DNA from 3 places in the Streptomyces sp. NBC_01450 genome. Region 1 is predicted to be linked to each of the others. Evidence: riboswitches for the same ligand, from Rfam matches in the RefSeq annotation. Region 1 holds a riboswitch; each other region holds the start of a gene.

Region 1 (9,947 bases):
GAGGACGGGGCGGTCGTGCGGGGACGGGTGCTGGTCAACTGCGCGGGACTGCAGTGCGACGAGATCGCGCGCCTGGCCGGGGACGAGCCCGGCATGCGGATCCTCCCCTTCCGCGGCGAGTACTACTCCCTGGCGCGTCCCGAGCTGGTGCACGGCCTGGTCTACCCGGTCCCCGACCCGGCGTTCCCGTTCCTCGGTGTCCACCTCACCCGGAGCATCGACGGCAGCGTCCACATCGGGCCCAACGCGGTGCCCGCGCTCGCCCGGGAGGGGTACGGGTGGGGGGTCGTCCGGCCCCGTGAGGTGGGCGCGGCCCTGGGGTGGCCCGGGGCCTGGCGGATGGCGCGGCGGCACTGGCGGTACGGGGCGGGGGAGCTGCGGCGGTCGGTGTCCAAGGCGGCGTTCACCGGGGCCGTGCGGCGGCTGCTGCCGGCGGTGACGCCGGACGACCTGATCCCGGCCTCGGCCGGTGTCCGGGCCCAGGCCGTCCTGAGGGACGGCACCCTGGTGGACGACTTCCTCATCGAGGAGGGCCCGCGGACGGTGCACGTCCTGAACGCGCCGTCGCCTGCCGCCACGGCGTCGCTCCCGATCGGGCGCGAGGTCGCGCGGAGAGCGCTGGGGGTGCTGGCGGGGACGTGACGGGGTGACGGGCCGGGGCGACGGGCCGGGGCGACGGGCCGGGCTCTGGGACGGGTAGGGGCGCCAGGCTGCTCCCGGGGGCGCCGTAAAATCGTCCTCACTGTGTCTGACTCCATTGACTCCCCCGAAGAGCCCCGGTCCAGCTCCGCCGCCGGAGGTGAGCCCTGTCGGCGTGCCCGCGCCAAGGGGGAGCCCCGCTTCCCCGACGGCCCGAAGGCCGACCCCGCCGGATCGCACTTCGAGCGGCGGATCCGGAGTTTCCAGCCGCGGCGCAGCCGCGTCACCACGGGCCAGGCGGACGCGTTGCAGCGGCTGTGGCCCAAGTGGGGACTCGACATCGACGGCCAGCGGGTGATCGATCTCGCGGAGTTGTTCGGGGGCGAGCGGCCCGTCGTGCTCGAGATCGGGTTCGGGATGGGCGAGGCCACCGCGCGGATGGCGGCGGAGGACCCGGAGACGGGGATCCTGGCCGTCGACGTGCACACTCCGGGCCAGGGCAACCTGCTGAACCTCGCGGACCAGAACGGGCTCACCAACATCCGGGTCGGCAACGGTGACGCGATCATCCTGCTCAGGGAGATGCTCACGCCCGACTCACTCGCCGGGCTGCGCGTGTACTTCCCCGACCCCTGGCCCAAGAAGCGGCACCACAAGCGACGGCTGATCCAGCCGGAGTTCCTCACCCTCGCCGCGACCCGCCTCAGGCCCGGCGCCCTGGTGCACTGCGCGACCGACTGGGAGCCGTACGCCGAGCAGATGCTGGAAGTGCTGAGCGCGCACCCGGACTTCGAGAACACCCAGCCGGACGGCGGTTACGCGCCGCGTCCGGACTTCCGGCCGCTGACCCGTTTCGAGGGCCAGGGACTGGAGAAGGGTCATGTGGTGAACGACCTCCTGTTCCGCCGCGTACAGCACCGAGACCAGCACACATCCGGCGACTGAAGGCCCGCGGACGAACACCACCAGGCGCCGTCGCGGGCAGCGCCCCTCCCTCGTTAGGGTCAATGCCGTGTCCACCTTTCCCGCGTACCCGACGCATCCCGGCGGTCCCACCGGTGGGACCGCCGAGGGTGCGCTGCGGCACGCACACTGGTGGCAGCGGAAGTGGGTGCGCTACGGCGCGCTGATCACCCTGCTCGCGCTCTCCGGCCTCGTCATCCTGGCCCTGGTCCGCCAACAGACCGGCACCGAGGGCTTCCTGGTGGGCCTCGGCCTCGCCGTGCTGCCCGTACCGCTGCTCGTCGCCGCGTTCCGCTGGCTGGACCGGGTGGAGCCCGGCCCCTGGCGGAATCTGCTCTTCGCGTTCGCCTGGGGCGCCTGTGCGGCGGCACTGATAGCGATCGTCGCCAACAGTTTCGCGACCAGATGGATAGCGACCGCCACCGCCGACCCGTCCAGCGCCGACACTCTCGGCGCGACCCTCATAGCGCCGGTCGTGGAGGAGTCCGCGAAGGCCGCCGCCGTGCTCCTGGTCTTTCTGTTCCGCCGCCGGGACTTCACGGGGATCGTCGACGGGGTCGTCATAGCCGGAGTCACCGCGACCGGCTTCGCCTTCACCGAGAACATCCTCTACATCGGCACCGCCTTCGGCACGGACCAGCTCAGCGGCGACCGCGGTCTGGCCTCCGTCACCGCCGCGACCTTCTTCGTCCGCGTCGTGATGTCGCCCTTCGCGCACCCCCTGTTCACCGTGCTCACCGGCATCGGTTTCGGCGTCGCGGCGCTGTCCGCCGAGCGCCAGCATGTGCGCCGCGTCCTGTTCCCCCTGACCGGACTGCTGCTCGCGATGGGCATGCACTCCATGTGGAACGGCTCGTCGAACTTCGGGGAGTACGGCTTCTACGCGGTGTACGGGGCGTTCATGGTGCCCGCGTTCGGTCTACTCACCTTCCTCGTCATCTGGACGCGGCAGCGGGAGCTGAAGACCGTACGGACCGAACTTCCGGCGTACGCGGCGGCCGGGTGGCTGACCGCGCCCGAGCCGTACGTACTCGGCTCGATGAAGGCCCGGCGGCTGGCCCGCGAGTACGCCGCCCACCACTTCGGCAAGGCGGCGGCGCGCTCGGTCGCGGAGTACGAGGCGTACGCGACCTCGCTGGCGTTTCTGCGGCACCGGGGGCGCAGCGGGCGCGCCAATCCCGACTTCGTCGTACGGGAGCGGGAGTTGCTGCAGGAGCTGTGGCGCCGCCGGGAGGTCGCCCGCCCCTCTCTCGCGTACGCGGCCCACAGAGCGGCCCCGAGCGTGCCCGTACCGCCGCAGCTGCCGCCGCCGTGGCCCGGGTACGGCCACGCGCCGGTGCCCGGTCAGCCGAACCCGGCCGGCGCGCCCCCGAACCCCGCGAGCGCGCCCCCGTACGCCGCCGGTGCGACGCCCTATCCCGCCCCGGCGACGCCGTATCCCACGTACAACCCCTACCAGTCCTAGACGAGTCATTCCGAATGCTGACGGTGTGTCTGGGAACGCAGACAGGGCGTCCAAGATTCGTTGTGTGACGAACAACCTAGACGCCCTGCTGACCGCACTGTACGTGAAGATCGACGACGAGATCGGAGGTAGCCGATGGCTTGGCCGACCGCCGCAGCTGACGGATTCTGAGCTGGTCACCCTTGCCGTCGCCCAGGCGCTGCTGGGCTACACCTCGGAGTCGCGCTGGCTGCGGTTCGTGGACTCCCGACTGGGAGCGATGTTCCCGTACGTGCCCAGGCAGCCGGGCTGGAACAAGCGGCTGCGGGCAGCGTTGCCACTGGTCAAGAGGGCAATACGACTGCTGGCCGTCGATACGGACTTCTGGTTCGACAACCACTGGATCATCGACTCCACACCGGTGGAGTGCGGCCGCTCGCGTCCGACGGTGAAGCGGTCGGACATGGCCGGCTGGGCCGGATACGGGTACTGCGCCTCGCACTCCCGGTTCTTCTGGGGCCTGCGCCTGTTCCTGGTATGCACCCCGACCGGGATGCCCATCCTGTGGGCACTGGCGAACCCGAAACTGGATGAGCGGGAGGTGCTGTCGGCGATGCTGGACCGCGAACCGCACCTGTCCACGGACCGGCCGAGCCTGCTGGTGATCGCAGACAAAGGCTTCGCCTCCAAGGAGTTCGAGGCCGATCTGGCCTTCCGGGGCGCGGAGTTGCTGCGTCCTTCTTTCAAGCGCGAGAAGAAGCGCAGGGGCGAGAGCCTCCTGAAGTCGGTGCGACAGCTGATCGAGTCGGTCAACGACACCCTCAAAGGCCAGCTCGACCTGGAACGGCACGGTGGACGGACCTTCGAAGGTGTCGCCGTCCGCGTCGCCCAACGCATCCTCGCGATGGCCGCCGCGATCTGGCACAACCACAAGACCGGCCAGCCCGTCATACGATCCTTGATCGCTTATGACCACTGACCACATCGGAATGACTCGTCTAGGGCCGCGGCAGGCGATGTTTGCCCGTCAAGGAGCGGCGTCCGGTGCGTGCTCTGGGGGTCCCCCCGGCCGGAGGCTGGGGGAGTGCCGGCCGGAAGGCCCCGTCGACGGACCGGACGTACTTGGGCTTTCGGCCGGTGCGGCGAGAGGGCGTGCCGGGCGTCGCGACGGGGCGAACGTTGCCTGCCGCGGCACTAGGGCCTGTCCGGCGGCCTCAGGCCGACGCCTCCGTCAGCCTGGCCACTTCCGCGTCCGTCAGGGTCAGGTCCGCGACCGCCAGCAGGGCCGGCAGCTGGTCGACCGTCCGTGCGGAGGCGATGGGCGCCGCGACCGTCGGCCGGGCGGAGAGCCAGGCGAGGGCGACCGTGGCGACCTCGGCGTCATGGGCCTGGGCGACCTCGTCGAGGGCGGTCAGGACGCGGATGCCGCGCTCGGTGTCGAGGTGCTTGCCCGCGCCCTCGGCCCGCGCGGAGTCGACCGTCGTACCCGGGCGGTACTTGCCGGTGAGGAAGCCGGACGCGAGCGCGAAGTACGGGACGGCGGCCAGGCCGGTCCGGGAGGCGACCTCCTGGAGCGGGCCCTCGTAGGTGTCGCGCGAGACGAGGTTGTAGTGGGGCTGGAGGGCGACGTAACGCGCGAGTCCCTCGCGGTCGGAGAACTCCACGGACTCCGCGAGCCGCTCGGCGGAGATGTTGGAGGCGGCGATCTCCCGGACCTTGCCGGCCCGGACCAGTTCGTCCAGCGCGCCGATGATCTCCTCGACGGGAACCGAGAGGTCGTCGAAGTGGGTGTAGTAGAGGTCGATGTAGTCCGTGCCGAGGCGGCGCAGCGAGGCGTCGGCGGCGGCCTTGATGTTCGCCGCGGACAGGCCCTTGTACTCGGGGTGGGTACTGACCTTGGTGGCCAGGACGACCTCGGAGCGGTTGCCACGCGCGGCGAACCACTTGCCGATGATCGTCTCCGACTCACCGCCCTTGTGGCCGGGGACCCAGGCGGAGTAGCCGTCGGCGGTGTCGACGAAGTTGCCGCCGCCGGCCGTGTACGCGTCGAGCACGGCGAAGGACTGCGCCTCGTCGGCGGTCCAGCCGAAGACGTTGCCGCCGAGGGAGAGCGGGAAGACCTCGAGGTCGGAGGAGCCGAGCTTGCGGAGAGAAGTCATGCCCTAATTCAACAGCCGTACCGGATGGCTGTATTCCGCATGTAGCTCCCCCGGCCCCCGGGGATGATCAGGGATTCAGGCCCTTGCTGTTCAGCCACGCCATCGGGTCGATCGCGCTGCCGCCGCCCGGGTGGACCTCCAGGTGCAGATGCGGCCCGGTCACGTTGCCGGTCGCGCCCACGCGTCCGATGACGTCGCCGGTGGCCACCTTCTGCCCCACGCTGACACTGATGGACGACTGGTGGCAGAACCACAGCTCCGTGCCGTCCTCGAGGGTGAGGATCGTGCGGTAGCCGTACGAGCCGGCCCAGCCCGCCTCCGTGATCGTGCCGCTGTGGATGGCCTTGATCAGCGTGCCGGTGGGGGCCGCGAAGTCGAGGCCGGTGTGGTACCCGGAGGACCACATGGAACCGGCGTCACCGAAGCGGGAGGTCAGGGTGTACGAGGAGGTGGGCAGCGAGTAGCTCTTGGCGAGTTCGGCCAGGCGCGCGGCCTCGGCCTTCTGCTTGGCGTCCTCGTCCGCCTTCTTCTTCGCGGCGGCGACCTTGGCCTCGGCGTCGTCCTTCTGCTGGGCGGCCAGTGCGACCGCCTTCTTCGCCGCGGCGGACTCGGCGGCGGCCTGGGCCGCCTTGTCGACCTGGTCCTGCTGCAACTCGGCCTGCAGGATGATGCGGGCGCGCAGTGCCTCGCCCGCGTCCTTGTTGCCCTGCGCGGCGTCGGCGCTGGTCACACCGGCGCTGGTGAGCGGGGTGGTGGAGCCCTTCGGCGTGCTGGAACCGCCGTCGGATATCAGCGCCTTGGCGGATTGGGTGACCGAGGAGAGGTCGGGCAGCGAGATGGACACCGGCGGCTTGCCGGGCGCCGCGGTGGCCATGCCGCCCGCGCCGACGGCGGCGATGACACCGACGCCCAGGACCGTGGAGCTGCGGGCGAGTCCCCCGCCACGCTGCTTGGAGACGCGGTGCCGGCCGCGGATGGGTCGGATGGAATCCTCGGTGGGGTTCCACTCCTCCCAGGGGCCCTCGTCCTTGCCTTTGGCGTAGCCAAAAGTCTGGGTGTCGTTCGGCGCGAACGAAGTGGGCTGGGCGGTCGGGTTGGACGCCACGTGGGCGTGCTCCTTTCCTTCCTTCTCGCCTACCGGGTTAGCTGACGGGTTCGGAGCAGGAAGGTCTCCTACGCGCGTCAACCCACGGTGTCTCCACCGTGAAAGACGCTCGATTCACCCCAAGTTGGTGGTTCCCCGGTTCCCTTGCGGGATTCGGCGCGTGCGCACGGAGCCGACTCTTGTGACGGCTGGGACGACCGCGCTGCGTTATCGAACGTTAATAGACGCGGGTACCGGATTCCAAGCTGTTCGTACTGATCGTTAACCACTTTTGGCCAGGACTTACCGACCATGAGCGGCGGAAATCGGGCGAGTTGACCAGAGCTCCCTACTCGGCCGTTACCTGACGGTGCGTCAGTCGTTATGCGGAGGGACATCGGCCGGTCACCCCTCGTGACAACGATCAAGAGGGCCCTCCAGCTGCTACGGGCGTCGCACGGCGAGCAGCGCCATGTCGTCCGTCAGGGCGCCGCCCGTGTGCCGCCGGGCCTCCTCGGCGAGCGTGACCAGCAGGGCGTCGGGGCCCGGGAAGGTCCGTCCGGCCAGGCGGGCGGCCGGATCGTAGAAACGTCCCTGCGCGTCGCGGGCCTCGGACAGTCCGTCCGTATGGAAGAGGAGCGTGGCCCCGTGCGGGAACTCCGTCTCCTCCGCACGGTCCGGCCAGGTGCCCAACTCGCCCATGCCGAGCGGCAGTGCGGGGTTCGCGGCGGCGAGCGTGACCAGCGTTCCGTCCGCGTGCAGGAGCAGCGGCGGCGGGTGGCCGCGGTTGACGATCCGTACGAGGCCGCCCTCCCGCGAGATCTCCGCGAGGACGGCGGTGGTGAACCCCTCGAAGGCGTCGAGGCCCCCGCGCCGGGTGCCCTCGCGGGCCAGCGCCCGCTCCAGCCGCTGCGCGACCGCTTCCGGCGTGGCCTCCTGCTCGGCCGCCTCCCGGAACGCCCCGATGACCACCGCGACGGCGGACACCGCCTCCATGCCCTTCCCGCGCACGTCGCCCACCACCAGCCGTACACCGTGCGGGGAGTCCTGCACGGCATACAGGTCGCCGCCGATGAACGCGCCCGCCTGCGCCGCCTCGTAGCGCGCCGCGACCTCGAGGCCGCCGATCCGCTCGTCGGGCTTCGGCAGGACGGCACGCTGGGCCGCCTCGGCGATCTGGTGGGCCGAGGCGAGCCGTTCGTCGGTGCGGCGGACGAGGATGTTGATGAGCACGGCCAGCACACCGACGGTCGCCACGGTGGCGACCTCCGTGATCGCGTCCACCTTGAACACGATGCCGAGCCGGACGTGGATCGTGAGCACCGAGACGAGCGCGGCGAGGCCGGTGAGCACGGTGCCGCGCAGCGAGAACAGCGGGGCGGCCACGAGCGGCGCGGCCGTGAAGAGGGGGCCCGCGGTGAAGAGGGGGCCCGCGGCGAAGGCCATCGGGGTGAAGTAGTCGTAGAACGCGCCGACCAGGATGAGCAGCGCGGGCAGCACCCGGACGAGGCTGCGCGCGTACGAGATGCGGCGCCGGTCCGCCTCGGCCGGGTCGGGCAGCGGCTCGTCCCCCAGCCCCGGATCGGGCACGGGGTCCTCGGGCAACCGCCCACCGGACCTGTCGTACGGCTCGTCGCATGGCTCTCCGGCCCGCTGCGCACCTCCTTGCTGCTGCCCCACCCGTCCAGGTTTCCCGGAGCGGGGGCGGGGGGCGAGCGGTGAGGGCCGACCGGGGGATGCGTCGGTCCGGGATGCCTCGGCCCGGGATGCGTCAGTCCGGGCCCGGCCACCTGACGCCGCCCGCTCCGCCCCGCCCGTGGTGGTGCCCGGCCGGGGCGACGACGGTCCCGCCGTCCGGCACGAGGTCATGACCCCCGTGGCAGGCCCCGAGGAACAGCGCGCACACGGCGAGCAGCAGCGCGAGCGCCGACGCGCGCCGCTCCAGCCACCGAAGACAACTCATAGTGAGGAGAAGACTACCGACAGTCGCGTCGGCAGGGAAAACCCGGGCAGGACGGTGAACGGGAAAACCGGGCCGGTGAACGGGAAAAAACCAAGGGCCGGAACTCGTTTCCGAGTTCCGGCCCTTGGCCTTCAGTAGCGGGGACAGGATTTGAACCTGCGACCTCTGGGTTATGAGCCCAGCGAGCTACCGAGCTGCTCCACCCCGCGTCGTTGAAATTAGTGTACGCCATCCGCGGGGCCCGATTCACCAGGGTTTTCGCGGACGACCGCGAGACTCCTGCCCGGCCGCAAGAAGAGGCCGCTCCTACCCGGCCGCAAGAAGGTGACGGTTCGGCGCCACGGCCCGCTCCTCGAACTCCGGCAGTACGACCACATCCGCCCCCGCGGCCACGAGCAGCCCGTTACCGTCCGCCCCCGTCACGAACGTGTCGGGCTCGCGCCACGCAGTGACCACCCGCCGTACCCCTGCGTCGAGAATCAGCCGCGCACAGGGCGCGGGCCGGGACGCCCGCCGCGCGCACGGCTCCAGGCTGCTGTAGACGGTGGCGGACCCCAGGCGTGGATCCGCGGGACCGATCTTCGCGAGGGCCGCCTCCTCGGCGTGCACGACGGGATCGCCGCCTTCCCGTGAGTGCCCGCGCGCCAGCTCGGTGCCGTCGGCCGCCACCACCACCGCCCCCACGCTGAACGCGGTCTCCGAGGGCGGGCACAGCGCCGCCAGCTCGCAGGCGGCCTCCAGCCAGTGCCGGTCCGCGGCGGAGGCGAGAGCGCCGGCCCCGGGTGCGGTGGGGGCGTAGCGGATGAGGACGACGTCCCCGACCGGCCGCGTCTCCACCAGCCGCATCCGCCCGGGCGGATACCCACCCGGCCCGAACAGCCGTGGCGCGTCCGGCTCCCCCACGAAGAGCGGCGCGACGGCGAGCTGCAGTTCGTCCGCCAGCCCCTGCGTCATCAGCTGGGTGTGCACACGCCCCCCGCCTTCGACCATGAGCCGCCGCACCCCGCGTACGTCGTGGAGGTGTTCGAGTACGACGCGCCAGTCCAGCTCGGCGCCGGTCGGGACCACGTCGACGTCCAGCCCGCGCAGGGCGTCGCGGGCACGCTCGGCGCCCTTGTCCGTCGTATAGACGACCTTCTCGCCGCCCGTGTGCCAGAACTGGGCGTCCGGGTCGAGGTCGCCGGAGCCGCTGACCGTGACCTTGAGCGGGTACTCCGGGCGTCCCGCGGCGATCCGCGCCGCCCGCCGCTCGGCGGAGTTGACCAGCAGCCGGGGGTTGTCCGCCCGGATGGTGCCGGCGCCGATCAGGATCGCGTCGCTGGCCGCCCGCACCTCGTCGACCCGGTCGAAGTCCGCCGGGCCCGAGAGCAGCAGGCGATCGGGGCCGGTGTCGTCCAGGAAGCCGTCCAGGGAGACGGCGGCGGACAACAGGACATAGGGGTGGGGCATGGGACGCACCCTCCAGCTCCGAGCACAGGGCTCTTAGTGGTTCAAGTTTTAAACAATACCTACACTGGCGGCATGACGACCCGCTGGCTCTCCCCCGCCGAGCAGCGCGCCTGGCGCGCGTACAACGCCGCCACCTCGCTCCTGGAGGACACGATCGACCGGCAGCTCCAGGCCGAGACGGGCATGCCCCACCTTCACTACTCCATCCTGGCCATGCTGTCCGAGGCGCCGGACCGGCGGCTGCGG
Region 2 (9,947 bases), 3.1 Mb from region 1:
CCATCTACACCGGCGACCTGCGCCGATGCCGGGAGGCCGCGGCCGTCGCCGACCGGCTCGGGATCGTGCCGCCCGGCACGCTGGGCGGGCTGGCCGCGGCGTTCGAGGGCCGGTACGACGACGCGCGGGACCTGCTGAAGGCGGCAGCCGGGCGCTGCGGTCCCGGAGGCGACCCCACTCTGCTGATCCACTCCGGGATCGCCGCACTCATGCTCGGCGACCACACCGCGGCCGCCACCGCGACCGTCCGGGCGGCCGCCTCCGCCCGGGCCCGGGGTGACGGGGTCACCGTTCCCCAGGCCATGGAGTTCCGGGCGTACGCCGACTTCTGGACCGGGCGGCCACGGGCCGCCGAGGCCGCCACCCTGGAGGCCCTTCGCCAGGCGTACACCACCGGCCAGGACAACGGGGCCTGCCATCTGCAGGCGGCCCTCGCGATGTTCGCCGCGGTCACCGGCGACGAGGACGTCTGCCGGGAGCGCGCCGAGGCCGCCCGCTCCTACGCCCTCGCGCGCGGGCTCGGCCTGCCCGCCGCGCTGGCCCTGTTCGCGCTCGCCTTCCTCGACCTGAGCACCGGCCGCTTCGCCGCCTCCGCGGCCCGGCTGCGCGCCCTCGCCGGATTCGGCCCAGGGCACGGGCACCGGGCCATCCGGCACCTCGCCACACCGCACTACGTCGAGGCCGCCGTCCGCACCGGCGACACCCGCGTCGCCCGGGCCGCCCACGCCGACTACGACCACTGGGCGCGTACCGTGCGCAGCCCCGACGACCTGGCCCTCAGCGCACGCTGCCGGGCCCTGCTCGCCTCCGGCGGGGAGGCCGTCGAGCACTACCGCACCGCCCTCGACCTGCACGCCTCGGGCACCCGTGACTTCGAACGCGCCCGCACGGAGCTGCTGTTCGGCGGTGCGCTACGGCGACTGCGGCACCGGACGGAGGCCCGTGACCGGCTGCACAGCGCCCTCGAGGCGTTCGAGCACTTCGGTTCGCCGCAGTGTGCCGCCGCGGCGCGGGCCGAACTCCGTGTCCTGGGAGAGCCCGTCTCCCCTGTGCGGGGCGCCGACGACCTCGTCGCCCGCCTCACCGCGCAGCAGCTGATGGTCGCGCGCATGGCGGCCGACGGGGCCACCAACCGGGAGATCGCGGCACGGTTGTCGCTCAGTCCGCGGACCATCGACCACCATCTGCGGGGAGTGTTCGCGCGGTTGGGGATCCGGTCGCGGATCGAGTTGGTGCGGTTGTTGGGGGAGCGGTGAGGGGGCTGTTCTTCGGCTGCGCGCCAGTGGGGGCTGGGCGCGCAGTTCCCCGCGCCCCTGACGGGGCGCTCAGACCCCCTGCGCCGAAATGAAGGCGTTTCCGTCCCAGGTGCCGCCCAGCCGAGAGGCCAGCCACCCAGGCGCCTCCGCACGGAAGTCGGCGACCGGGTAAGCCCCCGCCCCCGCCGGCAGCGCTCCCAACAGCGGAGCCTCGGCCACGACCGGCAGGTCCGCGAGGTTGCAAAGGGACGCCAGGTCGGGGGAGCCGGGCCAGCTGCCGATGACGACTCCCGCCAGATCCAGTCCCCGGCGCCGGAGTTCACGAGCCGTCAGTTCGGTGGTGTTCAGGGTGCCGAGACCCGCCGACGCCACCACCAGCACCGGCGCGTCCAGCAGGCTCGCCGCCTCCGCCAGTGTGGCGCCCTCGTCGTCGAAGCGGACGAGGAGACCGCCCGCTCCCTCGACCAGTACGAGGTCGTACTCGCTGGCCAGTTCCGCCGCCGCCTTCGCCACCGCGACCGGGCGCACCGGGGGCAGGCAGGCCCGCCGCGCGGCCGTCGCGGGAGCCAACGGCTCCGGATAGCGGGCGAGTTCGAGCGTCGTCACGGCGCCCGCGAGCCGGGCCACCTCGTCGGCGTCCCCGCGCTCGTCCGGGCGTACACCCGTCTGAGCCGGCTTGAGGACGGCCACGGAGCGCCCGGCGGCGACGGCCGTGGCGGCGACGGCGGCCGTCGTGACCGTCTTGCCGACCTCCGTGCCCGTCCCCGTGATCACCAGAACCGCCATGTCATCCCTCCCGCGCCGCCGCGCACACCGCGCGCGCGATCCGTGCCACGTCCGCGTCACTCGTGACGTACGGCGGCATCGTGTAGACGAGGTCGCGGAACGGGCGCAGCCACACACCCTCGCGCACGGCGGCCGCCGTGGCCGCCTTCATGTCGACCTCGTGGTCGAGTTGTACGACGCCGATCGCGCCCAGGACGCGTACGTCCCGGACACCCGGCAGTGAGGACGCCTCCGCCAGCCCGTCCAGCAGACCCGCCTCGATCCGCTTGACCTCCGTCTGCCAGTCCTGTCCGAGCAGCAGGTCGATCGAGGCGCAGGCCACCGCGGCGGCCAGCGGATTGCCCATGAAGGTCGGGCCGTGAGCCAGGACCGGGACCTCACCGCGTGAGATGCCCTCGGCCACCCGCGCCGTGCAGAGCGTCGCCGCCATCGTCATATAGCCGCCGGTCAGCGCCTTGCCGACGCACATCACGTCCGGCGTGACGCCGGCGTGCTCCGCCGCGAACAGCGTGCCCGTACGGCCGAAACCGGTCGCGATCTCGTCGAGGACGAGCAGCACGTCGTGCGCGTCGCAGGCCTCCCGCAGCACCCGCAGATACGCGGGGGAGTGGAACCGCATCCCGCCCGCGCCCTGTACCACCGGCTCCACGATCACCGCGGCGAGCTCGTCGGCGTGCCGCCCGATCAGCTCGCGCAGATGGTCGGCGTACGACTCCTCGTACCCGGCCGGCGGGGCGTCGGCGAACACCTGGCGCTGGAGCACCCCCTGCCACAGGTCGTGCATCCCGCCCTCGGGGTCGCACACCGACATCGGCTGCCAGGTGTCCCCGTGGTAGCCGCCGCGCCAGGTCAGCAGTCGCTGCTTGCCCGGGCGGCCGAGCGAGCGCCAGTGCTGGAGGCACATCTTGACGGCGACCTCGACCGAGACCGAGCCGGAGTCGGCGAGGAAGACGTGCTCCAGGCCCTCGGGCGTGATGTCGACCAGGCGCTTCGCCAGCCGTACGGCGGGCTCGTGGGTGAGCCCGCCGAACATGACATGGCTCATGCGCTCCAACTGGTCGCGCGCCGCGTCGTTGAGGACCGGGTGGTTGTAGCCGTGGATGGCCGACCACCAGGACGACATGCCGTCGACCAGTTCGCCCGAGCCGTCCGCCAGCCGCAGGCGTACGCCGCTCGCCGACTCGACGACGAGCGGTTCCTGGCGGCCGGGCATGGGGCCGTACGGGTGCCAGACGTGCCGCCGGTCCAGCTCCAGCAGTTCGGCCACGGGCAGCGGGGACGGCTCGGACAGATCAGGCATTGGGGGCGAGATCCGTTCCGGCACCCCTGCGGCGTACGGCGACGAGATCCGTACGCGCTTCGGAAGGCTGCTCGTCCTTCGCCTGCTCCTTCGCCGCCACCTTCACGGAACCGCAGACGCCACCGCCCTCGTGGGACCCGCACCCGGCGTCGGCGTGCGAGCCACAGCCGGTCTCGGCGTGCGAACCGCAGCCTCCGCCCGTCGTCACGCGGTGCTCCGGCAGGGTCAGCTCGCCCGCGCCCTCCACCTCGAACCCGGCGTCCGCGATCATCTCCAGGTCGGCCTTGCCCGCCTGGCCCTCGCTGGTGAGGTAGTCGCCGAGGAAGATCGAGTTGGCGAGGTTGAGGGCGAGGGGCTGCATCGTGCGCAGATGGACCTCGCGGCCGCCCGCGATACGCACCTCGACGTCCGGGCAGACGAAGCGGACCATCGCCAGGATGCGCAGACACCGCTGCGGCGTGAGGTTCCACTCCTTGGCGAGCGGGGTGCCCTCGAAGGGGATCAGGAAGTTCACCGGAACGGAGTCAGGGTCGAGCTCGCGCAGCGCGTAGACGACGTCGACGAGGTCCTCGTCCGACTCGCCCATGCCCGCGATCAGACCCGAGCAGGCGGACAGACCGGCCGCGTGCGCCTTCTGGACCGTGTCCACCCGGTCGGCGTACGTGTGCGTGGTCGTGATGTCCCCGTACGTCCCCTCGGACGTGTTCAGGTTGTGGTTGTAGGCGTCCGCGCCCGCCTCGCGCAGCCGCTCGGCCTGGCCGTCGGAGAGCAGACCGAGGCAGGCGCACACCTCTACGTTCTCGTTCTGGTCCTTGATCGCCTTGATGGTGTCGGAGACCCGGTCCACGTCACGGTCCGTCGGACCGCGGCCGCTGGCCACCAGGCAGACCCGCTTGGCGCCCCCGGCGAGCCCGGCCGCCGCGGCCTGTGAGGCCTGGTCGGGCTTGAGCCACGTGTACTTGAGGATGTCGGCCTTGGAGCCGAGGCGCTGCGAGCAGTACGAGCAGTCCTCGGGGCACAGACCGGACTTCAGATTGACCAGATAGTTGAGTTTCACTCGACGGCCGAACCAGTGCCGGCGGACTTTTCCGGCCGCGGCCACCACGTCCAGCACGTCGTCGTCGGACGTGGCCAGCACGGCCAGCGCCTCGTCACGGGTCGGCAGCTCGCGCCGAAGCCCCTTGTCCACCAGCGTGTTCAGCAGGTCCATGAGATCCGATCCTGGCGTATGCGAGCCGCTGCGGCCAAGGAGAGTTTGCACAAGAGAGACGGTTCGACGTGTGGGTATTGCCACATCCTGGGCGGCGGGTCGCCCCGCTAGGGTCTGTGCACTGCCTACAAAACGACCACCTTCATGACCCCTTCACGACCACTCCCAGGGCCCGGAGGCACCAGCATGGCGGGATCGCCGTTCGCATGGATCGACGAGCAGGCGTACCAGCGCGGGCAGGCCGGACTCGTCCGCACCCTGCGCCCTCGTGCCGCCGACTCACCCCTTCTGGATCTGGCCGGCAACGACTACCTCGGACTGGCCCGTCACCCCGAGATCACGGAGGCCGCGGCGGCGGCCGCGCGCCGCTGGGGCGCCGGGGCGACCGGCTCGCGGCTCGTCTCCGGCACGACCGAACTTCACGGCGAACTCGAACGGGAGCTCGCCGACTTCTGCGGCTTCGAGTCCGCGCTCGTCTTCTCCTCCGGCTACGCGGCCAACCTCGCCGCCGTGACCACGCTCGCGCCGCACGGCTCGCTGGTCGTCTCGGACGCGGGCAACCACGCCTCCCTCATCGACGGCTGCCGGCTCGCCCGGGGGGCGACCCAGGTCGTGGCGCACGCCGACCCCGACGCCGTGCGCAAGGCGCTGGGCACGCACGAGGGACCCGCCGTCGCCGTGTCCGACACGGTCTTCTCGGTGGACGGCGACGCGGCCCCGCTGGCCGAACTCGCCACCGCCTGCCGCGAACACGGCGCGGCGCTGCTCGTCGACGACGCGCACGGGCTGGGCGTCCTGGGCGCCGGCGGCCGGGGCGCCCCGCAGGCGGCGGGGCTCGCGGGCGCGCCGGACGTCGTCGCGACCGCCACGCTCTCCAAGTCGCTCGGCAGCCAGGGCGGCGCCGTCCTCGGCCCCGCCCCGGTCATCGACCACCTGGTCAACGCGGCGCGCACCTTCATCTTCGACACCGGTCTCGCGCCCGCGGCGGCCGGCGGGGCCCTCGCGGCGCTCAGACTGCTGCGCCGTGAGCCGGAGCGCGCCGCCCGGGCCCGTGAGGTGGCGACGGCGCTGCACACCCGGCTGACCGCGGCGGGCCTGGAAGCCGTACGACCCGATGCCGCCGTGGTCTCCGTACGAGCACCGTCCCCCGAACGGGCCGTACAGTGGGCCGCGGACTGCCGCGAGGCGGGACTGGCCGTCGGCTGCTTCCGCCCCCCGTCCGTGCCGGACGGCATCTCGCGCCTGCGGCTGACCGCCCGCGCGGACCTCACCGACGCGCAGATCGAGCACGCCGTGGACGTGATCAGCTCAGTCCGGCGATAAAGCCCTCCCAGCTCGCGGGAGCGAACAGCAGGGCGGGGCCCGCCTTGTTCTTGGAATCGCGTACGGCGACGAGTCCGGCCCAGGGTCCTGGGCCGGGTCGGGCCGTCTCCACGCAGTTGTTCATTCCCGTACTGCGGCTGCTGCGCAGCCATCGCACGTCACGGAGTGAAGTACTGGAAGGTACGTACCGAGGCAGTGCAGTCATGGGGGTGCCTCCTTACGCGCCGTCACCTATCCCGGCGATGTAGTCCAACGAGTCCTCGGGCGAAAGGGCGTGGAACTGAAGGGCGTTGAAGGCCTCGGTGTAGGCCTGAAGGTCTTCTTTCCGTTCGAGGTAGAGGCTACTCGTCAAGTGGTCGAGAACAACCACATCCAGATCAGTTGTGTTCGGAAATGAGAAGATAACGAAAGGCCCGGTGACTCCGATATGGGCTCCCGCGGCGAACGGCAGGACCTGAAGCCGTACTTGGGGCAGGGTGGCGGCCTCCCGCAGACGCTCGAGTTGCCGGGCCATCACCTCGGGACCGCCGACCTCGCGTCTTAACACGGCCTCGTCGAGGACCGCGGTCAGTTCCAGCGGCGGATTCGAACGCAGGACGTCCTGCCGGGCGAGGCGGACCTCGACGAGCGCGTCGAGCTTGTCGTCCTCGAGCCCGCCGACGGCGACCCGGGTCACCTCCCGGGCGTACTCGGGTGTTTGGAGCAGTCCGGGGACCACCGAGGTCTCCAGCGTGCGCATGCCGCTGGCCTGGGACTCCAGACTGATGAAGTCGCGGTAGGTGGGCGGCAGGACGCCGCGGTAGGCGTGCCACCAGTGATGGCGCCCGTTGCCCTCGGAGCCCGCGAGACCGACCAGGAGCTCTCGTAACTCGGGCTCCGTGACGACGTAGGCGTCCAACAGGCGTTCCACGTCCGCCGGTTTCACGCCACTGATACCGGTCTCGATCCGGCTCACCTTCGACTGGTGCCAGCCGACGATACGGGCCGCCTCACCACTGGTGAGACCCGCACCGGCGCGCAGCGCGCGCAGTTCGGCACCGAGCTTGCGGCGGCGCACCGCGGGACCGTGCTGCATGGCCGTACTCCTTACTCCTTCCGGGCCGCCCAAATACGTTCCGCCGTCGCAGAGTTCACCGCATCGAGCGACAGATATATGCATATCTCGGTGGATCGCGCCCGTGACCGTCCCAGTGATGGCAGTCTGGCGCGAAGCACCAGTCCGGGACCGTACTCGAACCATCCGCTCCGTGTCGGACTCCGGTCCCGTGGGAAAGGGACGACGTCGCCATGGCAGATCACCAGGAAGCATCCGTCACTCTGCCGAGCGATCCCGCCTCGGTCTCCGCGGCCCGGAAATTCGTCGCCGATGTGCTGGCCGAATGGGGCCTGCCATGCGACGCGGAAGTCGCGGACACCGTACGCCTGATCGTGTCAGAACTAGCCACCAACGCCGTCCAACACACATTCGGGCAGTCGCCGACCTTCACGGTGGACGTCCGGCTCGACCGAGACGAACACCTGCGGATCGGTGTCACCGACAGCCATCCGCGCTTCCCGAAGCGCCTGCCCGCCGCCGTCCAGCAGGACAACGGGCGCGGCATGGTGATCATCCGCTGGCTGACCGCCGAGTGCGGCGGCAGACTGGTCGTCCGGCCCACCCGCGAGGGCGGCAAGACGGTCGCCATCGAGCTGCCCTGGACGGTGCCGGCCCGGCCGGTGACGGCCGGGGGCCCACAAGAGCCCTGAGAAGCGGCACACACCAGGGCGTAACCCGGGGGGTACCCCGGGGTCGCCGGGGTGCTCATGCCCGCGCCGGCGCTGTTCCGGGCGCCGTGGCCGCTCGGCGCGCGCTCACGTTTCCCGGCGTGGTGGCTCTTTCGGAGCCGCTGCCGCCCTGACGACGGCACGGTGCACCAGGCGGGGCAGGACGCCCCACAGCGCCACACAGACGAGCAGGGTGGCCGCGCCGGAGGCGATCCCGGCGGCCCGTCCCAGTGCCACGTCCACGGCGAGCAGCACCGACCCCGTCAGCGCCAGCACGAGCACAACCATGCCGATCCTGGCCAGAACGGAGGAGACCCGCACGATGGCCGCCTTCGCACCCTGCCGGAACAGCGACCGGTGCAGCGCGGCCGGAGCCATGAACAGCGCGGCGGCGACCACGGCCAGCAGGAGCGTGGTGACGTACGTGGTGCGCTGCACGGTGTCGAGGGACCGGAAGCGCGGGGTGAAGGCCAGCGTCAGCAGGAACGCGAAGAGGATCTGCACACCGGTCTGGGCGACCCGCAGCTCCTGGAGCAGCTCGCCGAAGTTGCGATCGGCGCGCTGGAGGGGCGTCTCGTGCCGTTCCTCGGGGAGGGGTGGTTCAGCCATGCTGAACGAGTATCCGATCCAGCCACGTTTCACGCCCTGGGGCGGGACCCGGAGGGGGTGCCGGCCTGCGGCACCCCCTCGGCAGGGTCAGCTGACCCTGCCGTACCAGACGCTCTTCGTCCAGATCTTCTGCAGCTTCACGACCTCCCCGGTCTTCGGGGAGTGCCAGATCTTTCCCTTCCCGGCATAGATGCCGACGTGGTACACGTTCCGGCCCGAGTGGAAGAACACCAGGTCTCCGGCCTTGCGGTGGGACGCGGAGATGTGGTGCGTCTTGTTGTACTGCGCCGCGGCCGTACGAGGCAGCGTCTTGCCCGCCTTCTTGAACGAGTAGAGCGTGAGCCCGGAGCAGTCGAAGCGGCGTGGCCCGGCGGCGCCGAACTGGTACGGGGAACCCTTCTTGGAGGCCGCGACCTGGAGTGCCTTCGTCGCCAGGGTGGCCGCTTCGGCGTCGGATGCGGCGCCAGGAACCACAAGGCTGCCGCCCACGGCGGCGATGGTGAGCGCCGAAGCCGTACCGGCCCGGGTCCACAGCGACGGGACACGATTGAGCGCAGTCATGCGCAACCCTTCGTCAGCCGCCTGTGAAGGATGACCTGTCGGATTCGGGCTGGCGAAGTAGCCCGGCCGCTTGCGCGGCTTCACCCCAAGGACCGCCCGGATCTCTCCGGCGACCCGTCGTGCTGGGTCCTCCACTCCTGCCGATGCACTTCTGTCGACCGGTCATCCGGGCAGCGGCAGGACTCGGCGTCCGCCCGGACCGCCCCGCCGCTGTGGCGGGGGCTTGTCGTCGGAAGGGATCTTCACGCATCACGGTCCGAATATCCGAGCGGAACCGGCGATTTGTGGGGTTACTCACCACTCACCCGTTCGGGTGGACACCCCTCTGTTCGGGCGATGTTGAGGACACCGACGACGCTCGTACCAGCACCGGAGCATCTCATTCCGCCTCGCGGCTACACCCGTCGCGCAACTTTTTCGGTTCCCCGAAGGGACCTGTGATTACTCCATCAGGGGGTACGCCATCTGGTCCGTTTGAACCGCGGGCCAGACGCCTTGTTGACTCGGCACGGACGGCGGCCCGGGTGGGGATGCGTCAACTGTCGGCGTCGGGTGGCAGGGTGATGCGGGCCGCCCGCCGCTCACCGTCGAGGACGCGCAGGGCCTGTGCCAGCGTCGGGGCGTGCACCTCGCTCTCGCCCCGTTGATGCATCAGTGCGAGGGCGTCGCGCAGCTCCGCCGCCTTGGCGACCAGCGCCTGGGCGGCGCGCAGCCCCCGGTAGGTGTCTCCGGGCCTGGCCGGGTTGATACGGCCGAGAAGGTCGACCACGTCGAGGTAACGGTCGATCAACTCGGCCTCGGCACGCGTCAGCGCGGGCAGCGGGGGCAGTTCGGGCACCATCGGCGGATCACCTCGCGTCGGGTGTGGCGTTCCTCGCACCGGGCGCGGTGCGCGAGGTCTTGCGGCTGGGGATGATCCCGTCCACCAGTCCGTACGCCAACGCGGCCTGTGCGTCCAGGATCTTGTCCCGCTCGATGTCGGCGGAGACCTGTTCAGGACTCTGCCCCGTGTGCCGTACGAGCATGTCCTCCAGCAGCCGCCGAGTGCGCATCAACTCCTCGGCCTGGAGGGCCAGATCGCTCGCCTGCCCCTGTACCGGCTCGGGAAGTGACGGCTGGTGGATCAGCACCCGGGCCC
Region 3 (9,947 bases), 590 kb from region 1:
CCCGGATCTCCACCCGGTCGGTCAGTCCCTCGTCCGCGACCCGTTTACGGGCGTACGCGGCCTGCTCCTGCGAGAGCGTGACCCCGACGACGCTCACGCCGTGCTCGCGGGCGGCGTGGATCGCCATCGAGCCCCAGCCGCAGCCGACGTCGAGGAGCCGCTGCCCCGGCCTCAGATCGAGCTTCCGCGAGATGAGTTCGAGCTTGTCCCGCTGGGCGTCCTCAAGGGCGCCGCCGTCCTCCCAGTAGGCGCACGAGTAGACCATCGAGGGGCCGAGGACGATCTCGTAGAAGTCGTTCCCGACGTCGTAGTGGTGGCTGATGGCGCGCTTGTCGCTGTGCTTGGTGTGGAGGTGGCCGCGGCGCCTGCGGACCTCTTCCTGGGGCGGGGTGGGCGGCAACGGGAGGCCGCCCATCTTCACCAACCCGCGGACCGCGGCCCGCACCTCGGGGTCGCGCAGGGACTCCGCGACGCCTCGCGCGTCCTCGCCCCGGTCCCAGACGAGCCCGGACATGAGGTCGAGCGCGGTGTAGAGGTCGCCCTCCACTCCCAGGTCCCCGGCGACCCAGGCCCGGGCGAGCCCCACCTCACCCGGTTTCCACAACAGCCTGCGCAGGGCGCGCCTGTTCCGTACGACGAGGGCGGGGGCGCCGGGAGGGCCCGCCTCCGAGCCGTCCCAGGCGCGGATGCGCATCGGGAGCGGGGCTCCCACCAGCTGTTCGACAAGGCTCTTGAGACGCGGCGCGGCGTCCTGCATGGCGTACACCTCCGAGACAACACTCCCGAACGCTCCAACACCACGTAAACACCAACTGGCCTCGCGCGCAGTCCCCCTTTTGCGTTACAGCTGGGCAAAATACCTGTACCCACCACGTTCTTTCGGGCCCCGGCGCCGGGACGTCACCCCAACGCCAAAGGGACCCCCCGCACCACGGATGGCGGGAGGTCCCTCAGGGACGAACAGGTGACCGGAGGTCAGGAGGCCTTGGCCTTCTCCTCGGTCTTGGCGGCGGCGGCCGGAGCCACGGCGGCCGCGGCCGGAGCCGGCTTCGCGGCCTCGTAGAACTCCTCACGAGGAGTCTCCATGGCACCGAGCGAGACGACCTCACGCCTGAGGAACATCGCGAGCGTCCAGTCCGCGACGACGCGGATCTTACGGTTCCAGGTCGGCATGGCCAGCCCGTGGTAGCCACGGTGCATGTACCAGGCGAGACGGCCCTTGACCTTGATCTTCACCTTGCCCATGACGATCATCGCGACGCCCTTGTGCAGGCCGAGACCCGCGACGGCACCCTGGTTGGCGTGCGCGTACTCCTTCTGCGGGAAGCCCCGCATACCGGAGACCACGTTGTCGCCGAGCACCTTGGCCTGACGGAGCGCGTGCTGCGCGTTCGGCGGGCACCAGGCGTTCTCGACGCCGGCCTTGCGGGCGGCGACGTCCGGCACCTGCGCGTTGTCGCCGGCGGCCCAGATGTAGTCCGTGCCCTGCACCTGGAGGGTGGCCTGGGTGTCCACGTGGCCACGCGGGCCGAGCGGCAGACCGAAGCGGGAGAGGACGGGGTTCGGCTTGACGCCGGCCGTCCACACGATGGTGTTGGAGTCGACCTCGAGGCCGTTCTTCAGCACGACGTGGCCGTCGACGCAGGAGTCCATGGAGGTGGAGAGGTAGATCTCCACACCACGGCTCTCCAGGTGCTCCTTGCCGTACTGGCCGAGCTTGGGGCCGACCTCGGGAAGGATCTTGTCCGCGGCGTCGACGAGGATGAAGCGCATGTCCTCGCGGGACACGCTGGTGTAGTACTTCGACGCGTCGCGGGCCATGTCCTCGACCTCACCGACGGTCTCCGCGCCCGCGAAGCCACCGCCCACGAAGACGAAGGTGAGCGCCTTGCGGCGGATCTCCTCGTCAGTGGTCGAGTCGGCCTTGTCGAGCTGCTCGAGGACGTGGTTGCGCAGACCGATGGCCTCCTCGATGCCCTTCATACCGATGCCCTGTTCGGCGAGGCCGGGGATCGGGAAGGTGCGGGAGACCGCGCCCATCGCGACGACGAGGTAGTCGAAAGGCAGCTCGTACGCCTCGCCCACGAGGGGGGCGATCGTGGCGACCTTGCGGTCCTGGTCGATGGTGGTGACCCGACCGGTGAGGACCTCCGCCTTGGGCAGGACGCGTCGCAGCGGGACGACGACGTGCCGAGGGGAGATGCTGCCGGCGGCGGCTTCGGGGAGGAAGGGCTGGTAGGTCATGTACGACCGGGGGTCGACAACCGTGACGGTCGCCTCTCCGTAGCGCATCTTCTTGAGAATGCGCCGAGCTGCGTACAGGCCTACGTACCCACCGCCTACTACGAGGATCCTGGGACGCTCCGTGGTGCTCATGCCATCGAGTATCCACCCGCCTCCGGGGGGTCGCTCGTGCGCCCCTTCACAAGCTTCGGTGGGGGCTCTGCTACACTGCGCCGCCCACGTGACCCAGGTCATGGCGGCGAGGGGGAACCACCGTGTAGTGCGGACCGTTGCCAACACCCCGTGAGCTGCCGCTCCGGGTCTCCGAACCGGCCGAACCACCCCTGCGCTTCACGCGCCGGAAACACTCCCGGAACGCTCCGTTGAGCACCCTCCCGAGCCTGGCGAGCCCCCTAGGGACACCCGGGCGGCCCAATCGTCCCCCGACAGGGCCGAATTCCTTGTGAAGAACTTCACGAACTTTTCCGGCGGCGTGTCGCCGAGAGGGTCCGAATGGCCCCCTGGGCGCGCTCATACGTTGCCCCACCTGCTCAGGAGAGGCTACCAGCGGGTAGCGAGGGGCCCTCGGGCCCCTGCCCAGGGGCCCCTTCCGGGCGGCTCAGGCGACGGACCACGCGATCCCGTCGAGGATGTCGTGCTCGCTCACCACGACCTCCGCCGCACCGATCCGCTCCATGATCGAGAGCAGTACGAGGGCGCCGGCGGCGATGACGTCGACGCGCCCCGCGTGCATGGAAGGGATCGCGGCACGCTCGGCGTGGGTGGAGGCCAGCAGCCACTCGGTGATCTCGCGGACCTTCTCGTACGGGATCCGGGAGTGGTGGATGGCGGTCGAATCGTAGGCGGGGAGCTCCAGCGCCATGGCCGCGACCGTGGTGACCGAACCCGCGAGGCCGACGAGCGTACGGGCCTCGCGCAAGGGGACCGTCCGCTCGGCGAGGTCGAGGGCCGCCTCGATGTCGGCGCGGACGGCCTCGATCTGCGCGGGGGCCGGCGGGTCGCTGACGACTCCGTCGTGCACGAGGTGCCGCTCGGTCATCCGTACGCAGCCGATGTCCACGGAGCGGGCGGCGCGTACGTGGTCGTCGCCCACGACCAGTTCGGTGGACCCGCCGCCGATGTCCACGACCAGGTACGGCTTGGCCAGGTCGTCCCGGCCCGTCAGTTCCTTGGTCGCGCCGCCGAAGGAGAACTCGGCCTCCTCGTCGCCGGTGATGACCTCCGGTTCGACGCCCAGGATGTCCAGCACGCCGCGCACGAACTCGTCGCGGTTCTCCGCGTCGCGGGAGGCGGAGGTCGCCACGAAGCGCAGTCGCTCCGCGCCGTGCTCCTTGATGACCTCCGCGTACTCGCGGCAGGCCGCGAAGGTGCGCTGCAGAGCCTCGGGGGCGAGGCGTCCGGTGCGGTCGACCCCCTGGCCGAGCCGGACGATCGTCATCCGGCGGTCCAGCTCGACGAGTTCTCCCGTCGCCGGGTTCGCGTCGGCGACGAGGAGGCGGATCGAATTCGTACCGCAGTCGATGGCGGCGACCCTGGTCATCGGTTGTTGTCTCCTGCTCGTGAATTCGGCTCGACGACGCGCGACCGGGGCCGGGGCCCCGGGGCGAGGCCCCGGCCCTTCAGGGTCGCGGGGAACTGCGCGCTCAACCCCCGCCGGCCCGCGGACGAAGCACTCGGCGCAGGCGGGGTGTCGGGGCGAAGCCCCGCCTTGGGGGGGCGCAGCCCCCTCACTCCTCCTGGGACGGCGGCTCCGCCGCCACCACGCACGCGCCCTTGCGCCACCACTCCGGCAGCATCGCGATCGCCTCGTCGCCCAGCGGGTTCACCCCCGGCCCCGCGGCCAGCGAGTGCGCCACCAGCACATGCAGACACTTCACCCGGTCCGGCATGCCTCCGGCGCTCGGAAAGCCCGCCAGCACCTCGATGGCGTCGCGCCGCGCGATGTAGTCCTCGTGGGCGGCCCGGTACGCGGCGGCCAGTTCGGGATCGGTCGCCAGCCGGTCCGTCATCTCCTTCATGACGCCGTTGGCTTCCAGCGTGCCGATCGCGGAAGCCGCACGCGGGCACGTCAGGTAGTACGTCGTCGGGAACGGCGTACCGTCGGGCAGCCGGGGCGCCGTCTCCACCACGTCCGGCTGACCGCAGGGGCAGCGGTGCGCGATCGCCCGCAGCCCGCGCGGCGGCCGGCCGAGCTGTTGCTTGAATGCCTCGACGTCCGCGTCGGTCGGCTCGGTGCGCGGGGTGGGCGGCGGGGGCGTTTCCATGCCTGTGCTCAAGTCTCTTTCTTCTTCAATTCACCGGTCGGAACGGTCCGACTTGTCGACGCCGTCCCAGACGTTGGCGTACCAGGGACGGGCTGCCGCCCCCAGATTCGTACGCGACTGCTTCGCCGCGTCCGGGTCGATCACGACGTAGCCGGTCTCGCCGGGCAGCACATAGTGCAGCCGTTCCCGGATCTGCTGCTTCGCGTACGCGTCGTCCTGCCAGCGCGCCTTGAGGTCACGCAGCTGTTCGACCCGGGCGCGGGCCCGCTCCTGCTGCCGCTCCAGATCGGCGATCTCGGCGCGCTGGGACACGTACTGCCTTATCGGGTACGCGAGGGCCACGATCAGTGAACAGAGTACGAGAGCCAGCAGCGCGGCGCGGCCGGTCAGGCGGGAGCGGCGGGCCTGGCGCTTGGTCTGCGAGCGGTAGACCCGGGCCGCCGTCTGCTCGCCGAGCAGCTTCAGCCTGGTCGCGGTGGAGAACCGGTCCCGGTCCTTCACAGCCATGAGTCCCGCCTCCCCGGTAGTGCCGGCCCGTCACGTGCGTACGTCCCCGCACACGGTACGGGACCGGGTACGGGGACGTACGTACGACTGGCGAAGGCTTGACCCTCAGCGGGGTGTCAGCCCTTGAACCGCGGGAACGCGCTGCGGCCCGCGTACACCGCGGCGTCGTCGAGGATCTCCTCGATGCGCAGCAGCTGGTTGTACTTGGCGACGCGGTCCGAGCGGGCCGGGGCACCGGTCTTGATCTGGCCGCAGTTCACCGCGACGGCGAGGTCGGCGATGGTGACGTCCTCGGTCTCGCCGGAGCGGTGGGACATCATGCACTTGAAGCCGTTGCGCTGGGCCAGCTCGACGGCGTCCAGGGTCTCGGTCAGCGAGCCGATCTGGTTGACCTTGACGAGCAGGGCGTTCGCGGAGCCCTCCTCGATGCCACGGGCCAGACGCTCCGGGTTGGTGACGAAGAGGTCGTCGCCGACGATCTGGACCTTGTCGCCCAGCCGGTCGGTGATGACCTTCCAGCCGGCCCAGTCGTCCTCGTACAGCGGGTCCTCGATGGAGACCAGCGGGTACGCGGAGACGAGCTCCTCGTAGTACTCGGTCATCTCGGCGGCCGAGCGGGACTTGCCCTCGAACTCGTACTTGCCGTCCTTGTAGAACTCGGACGCGGCGACGTCGAGCGCGAGCGCGATCTGCTCACCGGGGACGTAACCGGCCTGCTTGATGGCCTCGACGATGAGGTCGAGGGCGGCGCGGTTGGACTCCAGGTTCGGGGCGAAGCCGCCCTCGTCGCCGAGGCCGGTGGACAGGCCCTTGGTCTTCAGCACCTTCTTGAGGGTGTGGTAGACCTCGGCGCCCCAGCGCAGGGCCTCGGAGAAGGACTCCGCGCCGATCGGGGCGATCATGAACTCCTGGATGTCCACGTTGGAGTCGGCGTGCGAGCCGCCGTTCAGGATGTTCATCATCGGAACGGGCAGCAGGTGCGCGTTCGGGCCGCCCAGGTAGCGGAAGAGCGGGAGGTCGGACGCCTCGGAGGCGGCGTGCGCGACGGCGAGCGACACACCGAGGATGGCGTTGGCGCCGAGCGAGCCCTTGTTGTCGGTGGCGTCCAGGTCGAACATCGCCTGGTCGATCAGGCGCTGCTCGGTGGCGTCGTAGCCGACGAGCTCCGGGCCGATCTGTTCGATGACGGCGAGGACGGCCTTCTCGACACCCTTGCCGCCGTAACGGTTGGGGTCACCGTCACGGAGCTCGATGGCCTCGAAGGCGCCCGTGGAGGCGCCGGACGGGACGGCGGCACGACCGGTGCTGCCGTCGTCGAGGCCGACCTCGACCTCGACCGTGGGGTTGCCTCGGGAGTCCAGGATTTCCCGGGCTACGACGACGTCGATGGACGGCACGAGCATCTCCTTCTGGGATGTGACGCGGGTACGCGGAGCCTGTGATGGCTTCGCGACATGAGCCTAACCGCCCCGGGGGGATCGGCCAGCCGGTCGCCCACCCCTTGGGCAGAACTGAACGTACACATTGTTCCAGAACGGAACAAAAACGGGTACGAAAATCCGGGTGCGGGAATCCGGGAACGAAAAGCCCCGCTCCGATGCGTACGGGGGAACACGCACCGGAGCGGGGAGCCCGTGGGGACGGGGGTAGGACCTCACGAGGGTCTCCAGTGTGGAGACCCCTTCTATGCGGGACCTGTCATTCAGCTGAGGTGAAGCTGCTGACCCGGGTAGATGAAGTCAGCGTCGTCGATGATGTCCCTGTTCAGCTTGAACAGCCGCTGCCAGCCGCCCTTGACCTTCTTCTTCTCGGCGATCGAGCTGAGGCTGTCACCCTTGACGACCTTGTACTCGCCGTCACCCTTCTTGACCTTCTTGCCGGTCGGGGTGGAGACGGTCTTCTCGGCGGCCGGGCGGGACGCCGAACGGGAGGCGGCGGTGTCCGTCGACCGGGTGGTGGTGCTGGTGCTCGGCGAGCTGTTCGACGAGGAGCCGTTCGAGGACGACGAGGTCGACGGGGCGCTCGCACCACCGGTGTACGCGGCGCTCGACAGGCCCGTGCCACAGGTCGGCCAGGCGCCCTTGCCCTGCGCGGCGAGGACCTTCTCGCCGATGGTGATCTGCTGCGACCTGGAGGCCTGGTCGGCGGTCGCGGCGTACGCGGTGCCGCCGTACGCGGCCCAGGTGGAGGCGGAGAACTGCAGGCCGCCGTAGTAGCCGTTGCCGGTGTTGATGGACCAGTTGCCGCCGGACTCGCACTGGGCGACGGCGTCCCACTCGGAGGTGGTGGCGGCGGAGGCGTTGCCGGCCGCCATCAGCGGAGCGGCGATGGCGACACCGGTGACACCGGCGAGCGCGGCCACACGGGTGGCCTTGGACGAACGGCGGCGCTTGCCCTTGCTGGAAAACAGCATGAGGAGATCCCCTCACCGACGCCTGCGAGGTGAGCTGTCGGGTTCGGGCGGGTGAGTGCCCGGCCGCGCGCTGTGAGCGCACGGCTTCACCCCAAGCCGCTCCCGGTCAACTACCGGATGCGGCACTTACCTTGGGTCCCCCGCTCCTGCCTACGGCGCTTACGCGTCGACTGTTCCCGTACGGCCGTTGGCAGGATTCGGCGTTGCGACCGTCGGGGCCCGCTGTGGCGAGCGGTGATGACCGTAAGCAGTCGATCGGTTGAATTCCAAAGACGATCAGGGCCTTTGAGATCCATCTCTCACTCGCACCAAACCGGACATTACACAGCGAACCGTGACGCGAACTGCCCCTACTTTTCGCCCGATTCGACACCAACTGAAAGGCTCTGACCGGGGAGGATGAGGTCCGGGTCGACGCCGACCGTCTTCTTGTTCGCGTCGTAGAGCTCGGACCATCCGCCGTCCAGGTCAAGGGCGTCGGCGATGGTCCAGAGATTGTCTCCGGCGCGCACGACGTACGAGCCGTCGACGACATCACGGGAGGCGCCGGTGCCGCGCGAGGCGTGCCGCCCGGAGGGGTCGTCGGTACGGCCGTCCACGGCGCTGTCGGTGGTGTTCTCGTCCGCGGTGCCGCCACGGTGGCGCCCGGCGCCGGTCGTCGCGTTCTCGGACGCATCGGAAGAGCCGTCGTCCTGGCCGGAGTTGCCCGAGCTGTCGCCCTTCGTCGCTTCCGTGTCGGAGCTGTCCGTTCCCTGAGTGCCGCCGGTGTCGGCCTTCGTCGTGTTCTTGGTCGCCTTCGAGGACGAACCGGACGAAGACGATCCAGACGAAGACGAATGGGACCCCGAGCCGGACGAGGCGGACGAACTGGACGAACTGGACGAACCGGATGACTTCGACTCGCCGGACGAGTCGTTCGCCACGCCTGTGTCGACCAGGACGTCGCCCGAGTTCCTGCTCAGCCCGGAGAGCGGTCCACAGGTCGGCCAGGGGGTGACACCCTGGTCGTCGAGGAGCTGCTCGGCGATGGCTATCTGCTGCGAGCGGCTGGCCTCGTCGGCGCTCTGCGCGTAGTTGAGGCCGCCGTACTTCTCCCAGTCCGCCTGGCTGAGCTGGAGTCCGCCGTAATACCCGTTGCCGCTGTCGGCACTCCACTGGCCGGCGCTCTCGCACTCGGCGACCCGGTCCCACGTGGTGCCGTCGGCCGCACTCGCGCTGGTGGCACCGAGCAACGGGATCGCGATGGCGGATCCGGTCACTCCTGCCGCGACGATGAGGGCCGGGGCCTGACGGGGGCGACGATGGCGGCCGTTCCCGGAGAGCATGCGGAAGCCTTTCACGTGACAGCAGGTGACTACGCGACGTGTGAGTCGCGTTGACGAGTGAACGTATCCGCACCCGAACACTTGTCACAAGTCGATGCAGCGTAGATCACGTGAAGATCACAGAGTTGAGTACGCGTCAGGTTTGAATGCCCGTAGGTGTATGGTCGCCCGCTATCGCTTGACCGGTACCGAAGGCGTGAACTCCACTGGAAGCGTGCGCAATCCGCGCATAATGAGCCCGCCGCGCCAGCGCAAATCGGCCGAATCTCCCGCGAGTTGGAGATCGGGAAGGCGGGTGAGGAGAGTCGCGAGCGCGGTCTGACCCTCCAGGCGGGCGAGCGGGGCGCCGAGGCAGTAGTGGATGCCGTGGCCGTAGCCGAGGTGTTGGTTGTCACGCCGGGAGAGGTCGAGCGTGTCCGGCCGCTCGAACCGCGCGGGGTCACGGTCCGCAGCCGCGAGGACCACGAGGACGGGGTCGCCAGGTGCGATGTCCTGACCGCCGATGCGAACAGCTTCGGTGGCGAACCGCCACGTGGCCAGTTCCACGGGCCCGTCGTAACGAAGCAGCTCCTCGACGCCGGTCTCGAGGAGTTCGCGTTCGTGGGCGGCGAGGGACTTCTGCAGGCGCGCCCGCTGCTCGGGGTGGGTGAGCAGGGCGTACGTGCCGTTGCCGATGAGGTTGACGGTCGTCTCGAACCCGGCGAAGAGCAGGATGAAGGCCATGGCGGCGGCCTCGTTCTCCGTGAGGTGCTCACCGTGGTCGGACGCGCGGATGAGCCCCGAAATGAGGTCCTCACCGGGCGCGGGCACGTCAGGCAGGACTTCCCGCTTCTTGTGAATGAGCTCGAGCAGGTATCCGCGCATCTTCTTGACGGACCGCGCGACCCCGCCCCGCGGGCCGCCGCCGTGCCGGATCATCATCCCCGCCCAGTCGCGGAAGTCGTCCTGATCCTCGCGGGGTACGCCCAGCAGCTCGCAAATGGCGTAGATGGGGAGCGGAAACGCGAACTCGTGGATCAGATCCGCGGACCCCTTCTCCGCGAACCGGTCGATCAGTTGATCGGTGAGCTCCTGCACGCGCGGCGCGAACTCGGCCACCCGCCGTGGCGTGAACGCCTTCGAGACCAGCCGCCGCAGCCGGGTGTGGTCCGGCGGGTCGATGTTCAGCAGATGCGTCATCAGCTCGGCCTTGCG

What was found. Region 1 has a riboswitch for cyclic di-AMP ahead of OG568_RS27530 (M23 family metallopeptidase). Riboswitches for the same ligand answer to the same signal wherever they lie in the genome.
Region 2: it holds a riboswitch for cyclic di-AMP, as region 1 does, so the genes downstream of both, OG568_RS41100 (C40 family peptidase) here and OG568_RS27530 (M23 family metallopeptidase) in region 1, are expected to answer to the same signal.
Region 3: it holds a riboswitch for cyclic di-AMP, as region 1 does, so the genes downstream of both, OG568_RS30160 (transglycosylase family protein) here and OG568_RS27530 (M23 family metallopeptidase) in region 1, are expected to answer to the same signal.

What each region holds. Positions count from the first base shown of each region.
Region 1 is NZ_CP109480.1:6,157,393-6,167,339, reverse strand. Features, by position in the region: gene lhgO (L-2-hydroxyglutarate oxidase) at 1-642, shown strand, start outside; gene trmB (tRNA (guanosine(46)-N7)-methyltransferase TrmB) at 745-1,584, shown strand; gene OG568_RS27545 (PrsW family intramembrane metalloprotease) at 1,652-3,067, shown strand; gene OG568_RS27540 (IS982 family transposase) at 3,132-4,025, shown strand; gene OG568_RS27535 (aldo/keto reductase) at 4,261-5,205, opposite strand; gene OG568_RS27530 (M23 family metallopeptidase) at 5,273-6,310, opposite strand; cyclic di-AMP (ydaO/yuaA leader) riboswitch at 6,322-6,479, opposite strand; gene OG568_RS27525 (PP2C family protein-serine/threonine phosphatase) at 6,734-7,894, opposite strand; gene OG568_RS27520 (hypothetical protein) at 8,061-8,252, opposite strand; tRNA gene OG568_RS27515 (tRNA-Met) at 8,388-8,461, opposite strand; gene OG568_RS27510 (dihydrofolate reductase family protein) at 8,559-9,701, opposite strand; gene OG568_RS27505 (MarR family winged helix-turn-helix transcriptional regulator) at 9,774-9,947, shown strand, end outside.
Region 2 is NZ_CP109480.1:9,223,747-9,233,693, forward strand. Features, by position in the region: gene OG568_RS41055 (LuxR C-terminal-related transcriptional regulator) at 1-1,256, shown strand, start outside; gene bioD (dethiobiotin synthase) at 1,326-2,042, opposite strand; gene OG568_RS41065 (adenosylmethionine--8-amino-7-oxononanoate transaminase) at 2,044-3,342, opposite strand; gene bioB (biotin synthase BioB) at 3,335-4,552, opposite strand; gene OG568_RS41075 (8-amino-7-oxononanoate synthase) at 4,739-5,875, shown strand; gene OG568_RS41080 (DUF397 domain-containing protein) at 5,856-6,080, opposite strand; gene OG568_RS41085 (helix-turn-helix domain-containing protein) at 6,093-6,950, opposite strand; gene OG568_RS41090 (ATP-binding protein) at 7,163-7,621, shown strand; gene OG568_RS41095 (DUF6328 family protein) at 7,727-8,248, opposite strand; gene OG568_RS41100 (C40 family peptidase) at 8,336-8,809, opposite strand; cyclic di-AMP (ydaO/yuaA leader) riboswitch at 8,813-8,967, opposite strand; gene OG568_RS41105 (hypothetical protein) at 9,345-9,650, opposite strand; gene OG568_RS41110 (ATP-dependent Clp protease proteolytic subunit) at 9,658-9,947, opposite strand, start outside.
Region 3 is NZ_CP109480.1:6,745,203-6,755,149, reverse strand. Features, by position in the region: gene OG568_RS30190 (cyclopropane-fatty-acyl-phospholipid synthase family protein) at 1-757, opposite strand, end outside; gene OG568_RS30185 (NAD(P)/FAD-dependent oxidoreductase) at 976-2,376, opposite strand; gene OG568_RS30180 (Ppx/GppA phosphatase family protein) at 2,843-3,784, opposite strand; gene OG568_RS30175 (DUF501 domain-containing protein) at 3,972-4,508, opposite strand; gene OG568_RS30170 (FtsB family cell division protein) at 4,539-5,015, opposite strand; gene eno (phosphopyruvate hydratase) at 5,132-6,418, opposite strand; gene OG568_RS30160 (transglycosylase family protein) at 6,718-7,428, opposite strand; cyclic di-AMP (ydaO/yuaA leader) riboswitch at 7,433-7,596, opposite strand; gene OG568_RS30155 (transglycosylase family protein) at 7,779-8,753, opposite strand; gene OG568_RS30150 (cytochrome P450 family protein) at 8,925-9,947, opposite strand, start outside.